Regions from separate parts of the Streptomyces sp. NPDC053431 genome, predicted to be linked through region 2. Evidence: predicted binding sites of a transcription regulator. Region 2 holds the regulator's gene; the other holds the start of a gene.
What was found. Region 2 encodes HrcA, which represses chaperone genes, less so after heat shock. Its sites were predicted from a motif close to TTNGCACTCNGNNNNNCNGAGTGCNAA; they were not measured.
Positions count from the first base shown of each region.

Region 1: a site for HrcA is predicted at 4,659-4,685, ahead of groL (chaperonin GroEL). Genes of this name have one in related genera too.

Region 1 covers NZ_JBITXX010000017.1:8,255-16,056, forward strand. The annotation lists gene ACIGXE_RS30250 (hypothetical protein) at 1-1,049, shown strand, start outside; gene ACIGXE_RS30255 (hypothetical protein) at 1,039-2,787, shown strand; gene groL (chaperonin GroEL) at 2,873-4,495, opposite strand; gene ACIGXE_RS30265 (cold-shock protein) at 4,827-5,030, opposite strand; gene ACIGXE_RS30270 (MoaD/ThiS family protein) at 5,435-5,713, opposite strand; gene thrC (threonine synthase) at 5,729-7,039, opposite strand; SAM riboswitch class I at 7,033-7,224, opposite strand; gene ACIGXE_RS30280 (glucosyl-3-phosphoglycerate synthase) at 7,346-7,802, shown strand, end outside.
Region 2 covers NZ_JBITXX010000001.1:478,627-486,428, forward strand. The annotation lists gene ACIGXE_RS02005 (AMP-dependent synthetase/ligase) at 1-926, shown strand, start outside; gene hemW (radical SAM family heme chaperone HemW) at 1,045-2,277, shown strand; gene ACIGXE_RS02015 (DUF3097 domain-containing protein) at 2,453-3,256, opposite strand; gene ACIGXE_RS02020 (MBL fold metallo-hydrolase) at 3,267-3,986, opposite strand; gene hrcA (heat-inducible transcriptional repressor HrcA) at 4,143-5,162, shown strand; gene dnaJ (molecular chaperone DnaJ) at 5,163-6,302, shown strand; gene ACIGXE_RS02035 (nitronate monooxygenase) at 6,700-7,797, shown strand; gene ACIGXE_RS02040 (16S rRNA (uracil(1498)-N(3))-methyltransferase) at 7,794-7,802, shown strand, end outside.

The DNA.
Region 1 (7,802 bases), on a different contig from region 2:
CGTTCACCCCGAACGCGGAGGTCCGCGGCGGCAGCGCCACGGTCGTCGAGGCCGCCGCGGACACCGACCCGAACGCCGGGTACACGGTGCCGAGGGTCGGCGTCGAGACCCTCCAGTACCGGATCAGCGCGGACCTGAACAAGTACCGGGTCGCCAAGGGCACCGACGTCACCGTCTCCGGCCGGGTGGAGCGGCTCACGCAGGACGGCTGGCAGCCGTTCGTGGACGCCCCGGTCGTGACCCGGAACACCGAGCCCGCGTACTACGACCGCACCGACCCGGGCACCGACGTCATGGGCAGCGGCACCACCACGGCGAGCGGCACCTTCTCCTACGGCGCCCGGGCCACCTACGCCACGCAGCTGTACACCTTCCTGCGGCCCTCGGTGTACTTCCAGACCATCAACTTCGACCAGGGCGAGATCGCCGTCCCGCAGCCGGTCTGGTACAGCGGCGTCCGCACCACCCTGGACGAGTTCGGCGAGGTCCGCGCCACCGCCCGCGTCAACGGCGGCGGCTGCGAGGGTGAGCCGATGTACCTCCAGGTGTCGTTCGACAACGGCCGCACCTGGGGCAACCTGAGGTACGGCAAGACGGAGTGGGACAACAGCTTCACCTACTGCAAGGTCGACATCAGGACCTGGGGCTACGTCAACGCCACCTACCGGCTGCACCACGGCGAGACGGACCGCTTCACCGCGGCCGACACCGCCCCGGTCAGGCTCTCCCGCGTCGAGACCCGCTTCTCCGCGTTCGCCATCAGCCCGACCCGGCCGCGCGTGAACTCGTACATGACGGTCACCGGCACGCTGCAGAAGAAGATCGGCAGCACCTGGAAGCCGCTCGCCGGCGCCAAGGTCATGCTCCTCTTCAAGCCCAGGGGAAGCTCCGAGTGGTACTGGGTGAAGCGTGACGTCCCCACCACCACCTACGGCACGTTCAGCTTCAAGGCCAAGAACTACGGCGACGGCACCTGGCTCGTGCTGAAGCAGTCGCAGAACGGCTACTTCTACAGCGAGACGAAGGGGAAGTACATCGATGCGCTCTGACCTCCGCCCCGCCGCGCACCCCGCGTCCCACCGCACCGCGGCCCCGCGCCCCGCGTCCCACCGCACCGCGGCCACGCTCGCCGCGCTCACCGTCCTCGCCCTCGGCGCCGGCACCGCCCCCGCCCTCGCGGAGGACCCGGCGCCCCCGGCGCCGGCCACCGTCGGCATCGGCCGCGCCGTCACCGAGGAGTACCAGCGCGGCGCCTTCCACGTGAACGTCTGGACGGACGCCGCCACGGCCACCGTCACCACCGTCTCGGCGAAGATCCGCAAGAACGACACCGTCGTCACCGAGATCCCCGCCCTGACCCAGGCCGCCTGGAACAAGAACTACTTCTCCCTGCCGGCCGGCACCGCCCTCAAGCTCACCGAGGACGGCGGCGGCATCCCGGAGCTCGGCCGCTACGCCATCGACATCACGGCGACCGACTCCCTCGGCCACACCCTCACCCGCACCGACGCCGGCACGCTCGACTTCACCCTGAAGCCGCAGCTCGACCTCGGGTTCTCGGCGCCGAGCTGGGACGACCGCAGCACCCGCCCCTCGGGCACGCTCCTCGGCGTCCAGCCCGGCTCCGGCGACCTCGTACCCATCTCCGGCGGCCGCGTCTCCGTCCAGCGCCTGACCCCCGACACGGGTACGGCGCAGACGGCGACCACCGACGAGACGGGCGCGTTCACCGGCGAGCCGTACGCCGACGTACGGATCGGCGACGAGTTCCGTGTCTCGTACGCGGAGAACAACGACCAGGTGCACGGCTCGTACGCGTTCACCCGGTCGATCGCCACCGTGCGGAGCCGCCAGGTCACGGTCACCGCGACCGCCGACAGGACCCGGCTGCTGCCGGGCGAGAAGGTCACGGTCACCGGCCGGATGACCGACCCGGCGAACGCGGACGCGCCGCTCGCCGAGCAGCAGCTCCGCGTGGGCCTGGCCATGGCCGGCTACACCGGCTCGCCGGTGTGGCAGACGGTCTCCACCGACGCAGACGGCCGCTTCACCGCACAGCTTCCGTCCGCCCCCGGAACGCGGCTGGACAGCTGGGTGGTGTCCTCCGTCGACCCGTTCCTGTCCTTCCCGGGGGTCAGCGGTCCGCTGGCGATGCCCCAGGAGGGCCGGGTCGTCGTCTACCGCGGCCTGCTCGCCGCGGACGGCAAGGTCAACGTCATCGGCGCCTTCCGTCCCTGGTACAACCCGAAGCAGTTCTTCGGGCACAACGTCCCGGAGACCCTGCTCCTGGAGAACTCGGCCGACGGCCTCACCGGCTGGCGCACCATCGCCACGTACGCCGCCAACGAGAGCGGCTTCCCCGTGCTCTTCAACCTCAACGGCCGGAGCCAGGGCGGCTTCTTCCGGGTCCGGCACGTGCTGAGCGACGCGTTCGCCGAGACCACCGGCGCCACCTTCCGGCTGGTCCGCACCCCCACCCGGATCGTCGGCGTGAACGCCAACCCGGAGCCGGTGCGCAAGGGCGCGGCCATGACCGTGACCGGCACGCTCCAGCAGCAGATCGGCTCCACCTGGAAGGTGTACGGGAACGCCCCTGTCACCCTGTGGTTCCAGGCCCGCGGCTCGACGGCCTGGAAGCAGCTGGCGACCGGCCGTACCGCCGCGAACGGTGTCGTGACCTTCCCGACCAAGGCCACCGTGGACGGTTCGTACACCCTCCGGCACAACGGTGACGGCTCGCACTTCAACGCGCCGGCCGCCTACGCCGACTACGTCGACGTGCGCTGACCCACCCGGAACGACTGAAGGGCGGCACCCCGGTGGGGTGCCGCCCTTCGGCGTCCAGCGATGAACCGCCGATCCTCTACGAGGATCAGAAGTCCATGTCACCGCCCGGCATGCCGCCGCCGGCCGGCGCGGCGGCCTTCTCCGGCTTGTCGGCGATGACGGCCTCGGTGGTGAGGAACAGGGCCGCGATGGAGGCGGCGTTCTGCAGCGCGGAGCGCGTCACCTTGGCCGGGTCGATGATGCCCTCGGCGATCATGTCGACGTACTCACCGGTCGCGGCGTTCAGGCCGTGGCCGACGGGGAGGTTGCGCACCTTCTCCACGACGACGCCGCCCTCGAGACCACCGTTGACGGCGATCTGCTTCAGCGGGGCCTCCAGGGCCAGCTTGACGGCGTTGGCACCGGTGGCCTCGTCGCCGTCCAGCTCCAGCTTCTCGAAGACCGCGGAGGCCTGCAGCAGGGCCACGCCACCACCGGCGACGATGCCCTCCTCGACGGCCGCCTTCGCGTTGCGCACGGCGTCCTCGATGCGGTGCTTGCGCTCCTTGAGCTCGACCTCGGTCGCGGCACCGGCCTTGATGACGGCGACGCCACCGGCGAGCTTCGCCAGGCGCTCCTGGAGCTTCTCGCGGTCGTAGTCCGAGTCGGAGTTCTCGATCTCGGCACGGATCTGGTTCACGCGACCGGCGACCTGCTCGCTGTCACCGGCACCGTCGACGATGGTGGTCTCGTCCTTGGTGATGACGACCTTGCGGGCGCGGCCCAGCAGGTCCAGGCCGGCGTTCTCGAGCTTGAGGCCGACCTCCTCGGAGATGACCGTGCCGCCGGTGAGGATGGCGATGTCGTTCAGCATCGCCTTGCGGCGGTCGCCGAAGCCCGGGGCCTTGACGGCGACGGACTTGAAGGTGCCACGGATCTTGTTGACGACCAGGGTCGACAGGGCCTCGCCCTCGACGTCCTCGGCGATGATCAGCAGCGGCTTGCCCGACTGCATGACCTTCTCGAGGAGCGGGAGCAGGTCCTTCACCGAGGAGACCTTGGAGTTGACGATGAGGATGTACGGGTCCTCGAGCGCGGCCTCCATGCGCTCCATGTCGGTCGCGAAGTACGCCGAGATGTAGCCCTTGTCGAAGCGCATACCCTCGGTGAGCTCCAGCTCCAGACCGAAGGTCTGGGACTCCTCGACGGTGATGACGCCTTCCTTGCCGACCTTGTCCATGGCCTCGGCGATGAGCTCGCCGATCTGGGTGTCGGCGGCGGAGATGGAGGCGGTGGAGGCGATCTGCTCCTTCGTCTCGACCTCCTTCGCCTGGTCGAGCAGCGCACCGGAGACGGCCTCGACGGCCTTCTCGATGCCGCGCTTGAGGGCCATCGGGTTGGCGCCGGCGGCGACGTTGCGCAGGCCCTCACGGACCAGCGCCTGGGCGAGAACGGTGGCGGTGGTCGTACCGTCGCCGGCGACGTCGTCCGTCTTCTTGGCGACTTCCTTGACCAGCTCGGCGCCGATCTTCTCGTACGGGTCCTCGAGCTCGATCTCCTTGGCGATGGAGACACCATCGTTGGTGATCGTGGGGGCGCCCCACTTCTTCTCGAGGACGACGTTGCGACCCTTGGGGCCGAGGGTGACCTTGACGGCGTCAGCGAGCTGGTTCATGCCGCGCTCGAGACCGCGCCGGGCCTCCTCGTCGAACGCGATGATCTTGGCCATGTGAAGTGGTCCTCCCGGACATGGGGTGGATAACGCTCCTGGACCGCGCCGACGCCCGCGACGGACGGCCCGCCCTCCGCGTGGTTCCTTGCCCCACTCGGCCGGCGACCTCGTCTGCCCGATCCTCGTAGCACTCTCACCTTCAGAGTGCTAACGCCAATGATTAGCACTCGCCCTAGGAGAGTGCAAGCGACTCCCGCAGATCGAGCACCCCTGGCGCCTCCCGCTCCGGGCCCGCTCCGGGCCCGTACGGGAACGCGCGAGGGGCCCGCATCCCGGTCAGGATGCGGGCCCCTCGACGGAAGTGCGTCGGTGGCCGATCGCGCCGCGCTCAGACGGCGAGCTTGACCATGTCCGCCTGCGGACCCTTCTGGCCCTGCGAGATCTCGAACTCGACCCGCTGACCCTCTTCGAGGGTGCGGTATCCGTCCATCTGGATCGCGCTGTAGTGGACGAAAACATCCGCACCACCGTCGACCGCGATGAAGCCGTAGCCCTTCTCCGCGTTGAACCACTTGACGGTGCCCTGAGCCATGCCTAACTCCCCTATTACTGGCCCTTGCGCGGGCCCGCACTTCGCGGACCCGGGTCAGACCCTGCGCCGGAACGCGTCGACCGCGGCTGAATGTATCTGCCCAACTGCCCTCTGCAACAGGTCAATCGGACGAGAATTCTGGGCACGCCGGAAAGGGGAATTGGGGAGAATCCCCGGAATTACGGGGCAAGTCGGGCCCGGCAAAACGCGCAGAAGGTGCACAAGGCACGGGCACTTTGGCTGCTTCTTGTCGGGCGCAGACGCATTCTCATATGCGCCTGGCATGAGCAGCGGAGGGGACTTCCCCAACTCTACCGCGCTCAACCATGCAGAATTGCCCCCTCCGCTTTCTCTCGCGGAAGGGGCAATTCAGTACCGACGGGTAGGGTTCGACCGCCTACGGCTCAGCAGCCGCCGGCGACGGCCGGGATGATGGAGACGCCGGCGCCGTCCGGCGTCACGGTCTCCAGGCCCTGCTCGAAGCGCACGTCGTCGTCGTTCACGTACACGTTGACGAAGCGGCGCAGCTTGCCCTGGTCGTCGAGGACGCGGGCCGCGATGCCCGTGTGGTTCTTCTCCAGGTCGGCGATGACCTCGGCGAGGGTCGCGCCCTCGGCGGGCACCTCGGCCTGGCCACCGGTGTAGGTGCGGAGGATGGTGGGGATGCGGACGTTCACGGCCATGTGTTCACGAACCTTTCAGTGGGCCAGGCCGGCGTCGCGGAACGCGTCGAGGCTCGGGCGGATGGTGGCGGTCGCCTGGGAGGTGTCGGCCACCGCGTCCAGGGTCTTGAGGCCGTCACCGGTGTTCAGGACGACGGTGGTGCGGCTCGGGTCGAGCAGACCGTTCTCGACCAGCTTCCTCGTCACGCCGACGGTCACACCGCCGGCGGTCTCGGCGAAGATGCCCTCGGTGCGGGCGAGGATCTTGATGGCGTCGACGACCTGCTCGTCGTTCACGTCCTCCACGGCACCGCCGGTGCGGCGGGCGATGTCGAGGACGTACGGGCCGTCGGCCGGGTTGCCGATCGCCAGCGACTTGGCGATGGTGTTCGGCTTCTGCGGGCGCACCACGTCGTGGCCGGCCTTGAAGGCGGCGGAGACCGGGGAGCAGCCCTCGGCCTGGGCGCCGAAGATCTTGTACGGCTTGTCCTCGACCAGGCCCAGCTTGATGAGCTCCTGCAGACCCTTGTCGATCTTGGTGAGCTGGGAGCCGGAGGCGATCGGGATGACGAGCTGGTCCGGGATGACCCAGCCGAGCTGCTCGCAGATCTCGTACGCGAGCGTCTTGGAGCCCTCGCCGTAGTACGGACGCAGGTTGACGTTCACGAAGCCCCAGCCCTCGCCGAGCGGGTCGCCGATGAGCTCCGAGCAGAAGCGGTTGACGTCGTCGTAGTTGCCCTCGATGGCGACCAGGTCGCCGCCGTAGACACCGGCCATGACGACCTTGCCCTGCTCCAGGTCGTGCGGGATGAACACGCAGGAGCGGAAGCCGGCCCGGGCGGCGGCGGCGCCGACGGCGCCGGCCAGGTTGCCGGTGGAGGAGCAGGAGAGGGTGGTGAAGCCGAAGGCGCGGGCGGCCTCGATGGCCTGGGCGACGACCCGGTCCTTGAAGGAGTGGGTCGGGTTGCCGGAGTCGTCCTTGACGAAGAGCTTGCCGGGCTCGACACCGATCTCGCGGGCGAGGTTGTCGGCCTGGACGAGCTTGGTCCAGCCGGGGTTCAGGTTGGGCTTCTCGGCGACGTCGGCCGGGACCGGCAGCAGCGGGGCGTAGCGCCAGATGTTGGCGGGGCCGGCCTCGATCTGCTTGCGCAGCGCCTCGGGGTCACCGGTGGGCAGGTCGTACGCGACCTCGAGGGGGCCGAAACACAGCTCACAGGCGAAGATCGGGCCGAGCGCGAAGGTCTCGCCGCATTCGCGGCAGGAGAGTCCGGAAGCGGGACCGAGATCGACGGTGGTTCCGGGTGCGACAGTCTGTACAGCCATGGAGGCGAGGCCCTTTCTCCTCATCTTCCTCATGACGCATTTCGCCATGAGACGGATTTGGCACCTTCCCTAGCCGGGGACCTCGCGCAGAAAAGCTGCGTCCGTCAGGGCTCCACCTGGGGTGGTGGCCGAAGACGGGTGGACGAGAACCGACTGGAGGGTTGCCGGGGCTTCAACGGGCCGTTTCCCTCTGCCCCTCTGGATGAGCGGTATTCGGTTGTGAGACGCGGTCGGCACCCCGACATGCATCGGGCATCCGCGTTGTTCAAGACTGTAACCGAAGGCTTCCGAGGGGGAGACGGTCGTCCGATCCGCGAGATGGAGATCACGTTGCTGGAAGAAGTGGAGCGCTGGCTGACCCGGCGGTCCTGGTCCGTGGCCGACCGTCCGCTGGAGCGGATCCTCGCCGCCAAACGGGGGACGACGGTCAGCGTCGTGCTGCCCGCGCTCGACGAGGAGGCGACGGTCGGCGCGATCGTCTCCGTGATCCGTCGCGAGCTGATGACGCCGGCGGTGCCGCTGGTGGACGAGCTGGTGGTCATCGACTCGGGCTCGACCGACCGTACGGCCGAGGTGGCCGCGGCCGCGGGCGCGCGGGTGGTGGCGCGGGACGACATCCTGCCCCGGATACCCGCGGTGCCGGGCAAGGGGGAGGTCCTGTGGCGGTCACTGATGGTGACCGGCGGGGACGTGGTCTGCTTCGTGGACGCGGACCTACGGGACTTCTCGGCGGAGTTCGTGACGGGGATCGTGGGGCCGCTGCTCACCGACCCGGACGTGGACCTCG
Region 2 (7,802 bases):
CCGGCATCGCCCGCGAGTACGCCAAGGTCACCCAGGACAACTTCCGCCGTACGGGCACGGCCTCCGCGCCCTTCGGCCTCGCCGCCAAGCACAAGGTCGCCGACGCGCTCGTCTACAAGAAGCTCCGCGAGGCCTTCGGCGGCCGGCTGCGCGCCGCAGTCTCCGGCTCCGTCGCGCTCGCGCCCGAGATCGGCTACTTCTTCTCCGGCGCCGGCATCCACATCCTGGAGGGCTACGGCCTGACGGAGTCCTCCGCCGCCTCCTTCGTCAACCCGGGCGAGGCCTACCGCACCGGCACGGTCGGCAAGCCGCTGCCCGGCACGGAGGTCCGCATCGCCGACGACGGCGAGATCCTGCTGCGCAGCCCCGGCGTCATGGAGGGCTACCACGGCCTGCCGGAGAAGACCGCGGAGGTCCTGGAGCCGGACGGCTGGTTCCACACCGGCGACATCGGCGAGCTGTCCGCGGACGGCTACCTGCGGATCACCGACCGCAAGAAGGACCTGTTCAAGACCTCCGGCGGCAAGTACATCGCGCCGACGGAGATCGAGGGCCAGTTCAAGGCCGTCTGTCCGTTCGTCTCGAACATCGTGGTGCTCGGCGCCGACCGGAACTACTGCTCCGCGCTCATCGCCCTCGACGAGCCCGCGATCCTCGGCTGGGCGGCCGAGCACGAGCTCGGCGGGAAGTCCTACGCGGAGGTCGTGGCGTCCCCGCAGGTCGAGCAGCTGATCGAGGGCTACATCGGGCGCCTCAACGAGGGCCTGCAGCGCTGGCAGACGATCAAGAAGTTCCGCCTCCTGCCGCGCGACCTCGACGTCGAGCACGGCGAGCTCACGCCGAGCCTGAAGATGAAGCGGCCGGTGGTCGAGCGGACCTACCAGCACCTGATCGACGAGATGTACGAGGGAGCGCGGGAGGCCTGACGGCCTGGACGCCGGGGGCCTGCGCTCCGAGGGCCCGGCGGTCCAGCGGCCTGACCTGGGCCTTCGGAGTTATCCACAGGGGCGGCGCTTACGTCGGGCGGTACGGGACAATGGGCTCATGCCTTCCGTACTGCCCGATGGTGAGCCCATGCCCGAGGACGGTGCGCTGCCCGCGAGCGCCCTGCAGGGCGCCGGGGAGCGGCCGCTCGGGTTCTATCTGCACGTGCCGTACTGCGCGACCCGCTGCGGTTACTGCGACTTCAACACCTACACCGCGAGCGAGCTGCGCGGTGCCGGGGGCGTGCTCGCCTCCCGGGAGAACTACGCGGGGCAGGTGGCCGAGGAGATACGGCTCGCCCGCAAGGTCCTCGGCGACGACCCGCGTCCGGTGCGGACCGTCTTCGTCGGCGGCGGCACCCCCACGCTGCTCGACGCGGGCGATCTCGTGTCCATGCTCGCCGTCATCCGGGACGAGTTCGGGCTCGCGGACGACGCCGAGGTGACGACGGAGGCGAACCCGGAGTCCGTCGACCCCGCGTATCTGGCGACGCTGCGCGAGGGCGGCTTCAACCGGATCTCCTTCGGCATGCAGAGCGCCCGGCAGCACGTGCTGAAGATCCTCGACCGCAGCCACACGCCCGGACGCCCCGAGGCGTGCGTCGCCGAGGCGCGGGCGGCCGGCTTCGACCACGTCAACCTGGACCTCATCTACGGCACGCCCGGCGAGTCCGACGACGACTGGCGGGCGTCCCTGGACGCGGCGATCGGCGCCGGGCCGGACCACGTCAGCGCCTACGCGCTCATCGTGGAGGAGGGCACGCAGCTGGCGCGGCGCATCCGGCGCGGCGAGATACCCATGACGAACGACGACGTGCACGCGGACCGGTACCTGATCGCGGAGGACGTGCTGTCCGGGGCGGGCTACGAGTGGTACGAGGTGTCCAACTGGGCCACCTCCGATGCCGGCCGCTGCCTGCACAACGAGCTGTACTGGCGCGGCGCCGACTGGTGGGGCGCCGGACCGGGCGCCCACAGCCACGTGGGCGGGGTGCGCTGGTGGAACGTCAAGCATCCGGGCGCGTACGCGGCGGCCCTGGGGTCCGGGAAGTCGCCCGGAGCCGGCCGGGAGCTCCTGACGGAGGAGGACCGGCGGGTGGAGCGGGTGCTCCTCGAGCTGCGGCTGCGTGAGGGGGTCGAGCTGGAGCTGCTCCGGCCGGCGGGCCTGGCGGCGTCCCGCAAGGCCCTGGAGGACGGCCTCCTCGCGCCCGAGGCGTACGGCGCGGGCCGTGCCGTGCTGACGCTGCGGGGGCGGCTGCTGGCCGACGCGGTCGTCCGCGACCTGGTCGACTGACCCCAAGCGACTCCCCCCCGGGCGCCTCCCGCCCGGCGCGCCTCCCGCCCCCCGGGTGCCTTCCGTCGGGGACGCTTTGGCCGTTGTGGGCACGGCCCACCGCGGGCTGCGGGCCGCGGCGGGCTGCGGGCCGTGTCGGGCTGCGGGTCGAGTTGGGTGGGGTGGTTCGGTTGGGTTAGGGGGCTGTGACGAAGTCGATGAGTTCTTCCACTCGGCCCAGGAGGGCCGGCTCCAGGTCCTTGTAGGAGTGGACCTTCGACAGGATGTGCTGCCAGGCCGCGCCCGTGTTCTCCGGCCAGCCGAGGGCGCGACAGACGCCGGTCTTCCAGTCCTGGCCGCGGGGGACGGTCGGCCAGGCGGGGATGCCGACCGAGGAGGGCTTCACCGCCTCCCAGACGTCGATGTAGGGGTGGCCGACCACCAGGACGTCGGGGGAGGTGACCTGGGCCGCGATGCGGGACTCCTTGGAGCCGGGGACCAGGTGGTCGACCAGGACGCCCAGGCGGGCGTCCGGGGCGGGGGCGAAGTCGGCGACGACGGCCGGGAGGTCGTCGACGCCCTCCAGGTACTCCACGACCACGCCCTCGACGCGCAGGTCGTCGCCCCAGACCTTCTCGACCAGCTCGGCGTCGTGGCGGCCCTCCACGTAGATGCGGCCCGCCCGGGCGACGCGCGCCCGGGCGCCCGGGACCGCGATCGAGCCGGAGGCCGTACGGGTGGGGTGGGACGGGGCCGGGCGGGAGGGGCGGACCAGGGTGACCACCCGGCCCTCCAGCAGGAAGCCGCGCGGTTCCAGCGGGAAGACCCGGTGCTTGCCGAAGCGGTCCTCCAGGGTCACCGTGCCCGCCTCGCAACGGATCACCGCCCCGCAGAAGCCCGTCGAGACCTCCTCGACCACGAGGTCGCGGTCCGCCGGGACCTCGGGGACGGGGGCCGACTTCTTCCAAGGAGGCGTCAGGTCCGGGTTGTAGCTGCGCATTTGCGCGACGCTACGACACCTCGAAGCGGCGTGCCAGTTCCTCCCGTTGGCGTCGCACGAAGTCCGCGTCGACCAGCGCGCCGTGCCCCGGCACGTACAGCGCGTCCTCGCCGCCCAGGGACAGCAGGCGGTCGAGGGCGGCCGGCCATCGGCTCGGGATCGCGTCCGGGCCCGCCTGTGGCTCGCCCGACTCCTCCACCAGGTCGCCGCAGAAGACGACCTCCCGCTCGTCCGGCACGAGGAGTACCAGGTCGTGGCCCGTGTGGCCGGGCCCGACGTTGGCCAGGAGGACCTGCCGCCCGCCCAGGTCCAGGGTCCACTCACCGGTGACGGTGTGGCTCGGCGCCACCAGCGCCTCCGCGGCCTGGGTCGCCTCCCGCTCGTCCACCCCCTGCCGTACCGCGTCCTTCCACAGTTCCTCCCGCTCCCGCGGCAGCAGCGTGTCCATGCCGACCGCGCCGAAGACCTCGGCCCCCGGGAAGGCCGCGGTGCCCAGCACATGGTCGAAATGGGGGTGGCCGAGTGCGATGTGTGTCACCTCACGGCCGGCCAGCGCGGTCGCCTGCTCGCGCACCTCGGCGCCCTGCGCGAGGGTGGCGCCCGTGTCGTAGAGAAGCACCGCGTCCCGCCCGATCACCAGGCCCACCGTGGCGTCCCACCCCGGCAGCCGGCGCCGGCCGACCCCTCGTCCGAGCCGCTCCCAGCCGTACGTCTCCCAGTTCACGTCCATGCCCAGACGCTATCCGCTGCACCCGCTTCGACCCCGCCTCCTTGCCAGGAGCGATGTCGGCCGCCTTACACTGGCCGGGGGTTTCCTGGCACTCGGACAGGGCGAGTGCCAAAAGCGGAGCAACCGGAACCGGATCGACAGCTGGAGGTGCGCGCGATGCTCAGCGAACGCAGACTCGAGGTGCTGCGCGCCATCGTCCAGGACTACGTCGGGACGGAGGAGCCGGTCGGCTCCAAGGCGCTCACCGAGCGCCACAAGCTCGGCGTGTCGCCCGCCACCGTGCGCAACGACATGGCGGTCCTGGAGGAGGAGGGGTACATCGCCCAGCCTCACACCAGCGCCGGGCGCATCCCCACCGACAAGGGCTACCGCCTGTTCGTGGACCGGCTGGCCGGCGTCAAGCCGCTGTCGACCCCCGAGCGGCGGGCGATCCACAACTTCCTCGACGGAGCCGTCGACCTCGACGACGTCGTCGGCCGCACGGTCCGGCTGCTCGCGCAGCTCACCCGGCAGGTCGCCGTCGTGCAGTACCCCTCGCTGACCCGTTCGACGGTCCGGCACGTGGAGCTGCTGTCGCTGGCCCCCGCCCGGCTGATGCTGGTGCTCATCACCGACACCGGCCGGGTCGAGCAGCGCGTGATCGACTGCCCGGCGCCCTTCGGCGAGACCTCCCTGGCAGACCTGCGGGCCCGGCTCAACAGCCGGGTCGTCGGCCGCCGGTTCGCCGACGTGCCGCAGCTGGTGCAGGACCTGCCGGACTCCTTCGAGGAGATCGAGGACCGCGGCACGGTCTCGACCGTGCTCGCGACCCTCCTGGAGACCCTCGTGGAGGAGCAGGAGGAGCGGCTCATGATCGGCGGCACCGCCAATCTGACCCGCTTCGGACATGACTTCCCCCTGACGATCAGGCCCGTCCTGGAAGCCCTGGAGGAGCAGGTCGTCCTCCTGAAGCTGCTCGGCGAGGCCAAGGAATCGGGCATGACCGTACGCATCGGGCACGAGAACGCCCACGAGGGACTGACGTCCACGTCGGTCGTCTCGGTCGGCTACGGTTCCGGCGGCGAGGCAGTCGCCAAACTCGGCGTGGTCGGACCGACCCGCATGGACTACCCCGGAACGATGGGAGCGGTACGCGCAGTGGCACGTTACGTCGGACAGATCCTGGCGGAGTCGTAAGTGGCCACCGACTACTACGCCGTACTCGGCGTACGCCGCGACGCGTCGCAGGACGAGATCAAGAAGGCCTTCCGCCGCCTTGCCCGCGAGCTTCACCCGGACGTGAACCCGGACCCGAAGACGCAGGAGCGGTTCAAGGAGATCAACGCCGCGTACGAGGTCCTCTCGGACCCGCAGAAGAAGCAGGTCTACGACCTCGGCGGCGACCCGCTGTCCGCCTCCGGCGGCGGCGGTGGGGCCGGCGGCTTCGGCGCGGGCGGCTTCGGGAACTTCTCGGACATCATGGACGCCTTCTTCGGTACGGCGTCCCAGCGCGGCCCGCGCTCGCGCACCCGGCGCGGCCAGGACGCGATGATCCGCCTGGAGGTCACCCTCGACGAGGCGGCCTTCGGCACCACCAAGGACATCCAGGTCGACACGGCCGTCGTCTGCACCACCTGCTCGGGTGAGGGCGCCGCGCCCGGCACCACCGCGCAGACCTGCGACATGTGCCGCGGCCGTGGCGAGGTCTCCCAGGTCACCCGGTCCTTCCTGGGCCAGGTCATGACCTCCCGCCCCTGCCCGCAGTGCCAGGGCTTCGGCACCGTCGTCCCGACCCCGTGCCCCGAGTGCGCGGGCGACGGGCGCGTGCGGTCCCGCCGTACGCTCACGGTGAAGATCCCGGCCGGTGTCGACAACGGCACCCGCATCCAGCTCGCGGGTGAGGGCGAGGTCGGCCCCGGCGGCGGCCCCGCCGGCGACCTGTACGTCGAGATCCATGAGATCCCGCACGACGTCTTCCAGCGGCGCGGCGACGACCTGCACTGCACGGTCACCATCCCGATGACGGCGGCCGCGCTCGGCACGAAGGTGCAGCTGCAGACGCTGGACGGCCTGGAGGACGTCGACATCCGCCCGGGCACCCAGTCCGGCCAGTCGATCCCGCTGCACGGCCGTGGCGTCACCCACCTGCGCGGCAACGGCCGGGGCGACCTGATCGTCCACGTCGAGGTCCAGACCCCGACGAAGCTCGACCCGGAGCAGGAGCGCCTGCTGCGCGAGCTGTCCAAGCTGCGGGGCGAGGAGCGCCCGACGGGCCAGTTCCAGCCGGGGCAGCAGGGGCTGTTCTCGCGCCTGAAGGACGCGTTCAACGGGCGCTGAGCCGGCAGCGGCGTATGCGTGAGGGGCGGTCCCGCGAATTCGCGGGGCCGCCCCTTCCTCGTTTCTCGCGGCGGGGCCGCCTCTTCGCGTTCCTCGCGGCGGGGCCGCCCCCTCGCGTTCCTCGCGGCGGGACGCCCCTCCGCGTCCTCGCGGCGAAAGCCCTCCGCGTCCTCGCGGCGAAAGCCCTCCGCGTCCTCGCGGCGGCGGGACGCCCCTTTGTGTCCTCGCGGCGGGGGCGATGCCGGCCCGGGTCGTAGCGCCCCTGGCCGTGCCGCGTGGGCGCGTGGCGGCGGCGCGGCCGTGCCGCTGTGGCCGCCGCTCGGGCCGCCGCCGCGGTCGCCTCGTGGCCCTCTTGTATCGATTCGGCCGCGCCGTTCGGGCATGGCACGATGCCTGCATGTCCACCGCTCTGAACGATCTCTCTCGTCATCCGATCGTGCAGGCCCCCATGGCGGGTGGCGCCTCCTCTCCCGAGCTCGTCGGGGCCGTCTGCGAGGCCGGGGCGCTCGGGTTCCTGGCCGGGGGGTACAAGACCGCGGGCGGGCTCTACCAGGAGGTCAAGCGGGTGCGCGGGCTCACCGCGCGGCCCTTCGGGGTCAACCTCCTCATGCCGCCCGGCGGACAGGCCGCCGACCCCGGCGCCGTCGAGGTCTACCGGCACCAGCTCGCCGGTGAGGCCACCTGGTACGAGACGGCGCTCGGCGACGCCGAGCAGGGGCGGGACGACGCGTACGACGCCAAGCTGGCGATCCTCCTCGACGACCCCGTGCCGGTCGTCTCCTTCGCCTTCGGCTGCCCCGACCGCGACGCGCTGGACGCGTTCGCGCGGGTCGGCACGTTCACGATCGTCACCGTGACGTCCGTCGAGGAGGCCCGGACCGCCGAGCGCGCCGGGGCGGGCGCGATCTGCGTGCAGGGCGCGGAGGCGGGCGGGCACCGGAGCACCCACCGGGACGAGCCGGCCGACGGCCCCGCCCCCGGCCGGGCCCGCGGGCTGCTGCCGCTGCTCACGGAGATCCGCGAGGCCGTCCGGCTGCCGCTGGTCGCGGCCGGCGGGATCATGCGCGGCCGTCAGATCGCCGCCGTGCTCGCCGCGGGCGCCGACGCCGCGCAGCTCGGCACCGCGTTCCTCGTCTGCCCCGAGTCGGGGGCGCATCCGCTGCACAAGCGGGCCCTCACCGATCCGCTGTTCACCCACACCGAGTTCACCCGGGCCTTCTCCGGGCGCCCCGCGCGGGGGCTCGTCAACCGCTTCCTGCGCGAGCACGGGCCGTACGCCCCCGCCGCGTACCCCGAGGTCCATCACCTCACCGCCCCGCTGCGCAGGGCCGCCGCCACCGCGGGCGACCCGCAGGGGATGGCCCTGTGGGCCGGGCAGGGGCACCGGATGGCGCGGGAGCTCCCGGCCGGGCGGCTGGTCGAGGTCCTCGCCGAAGAACTCGACGCCGCCCTCTCGTCCCTTTCCGGCACCGCACGCACCAGGAGCACCTCGTGACCGCA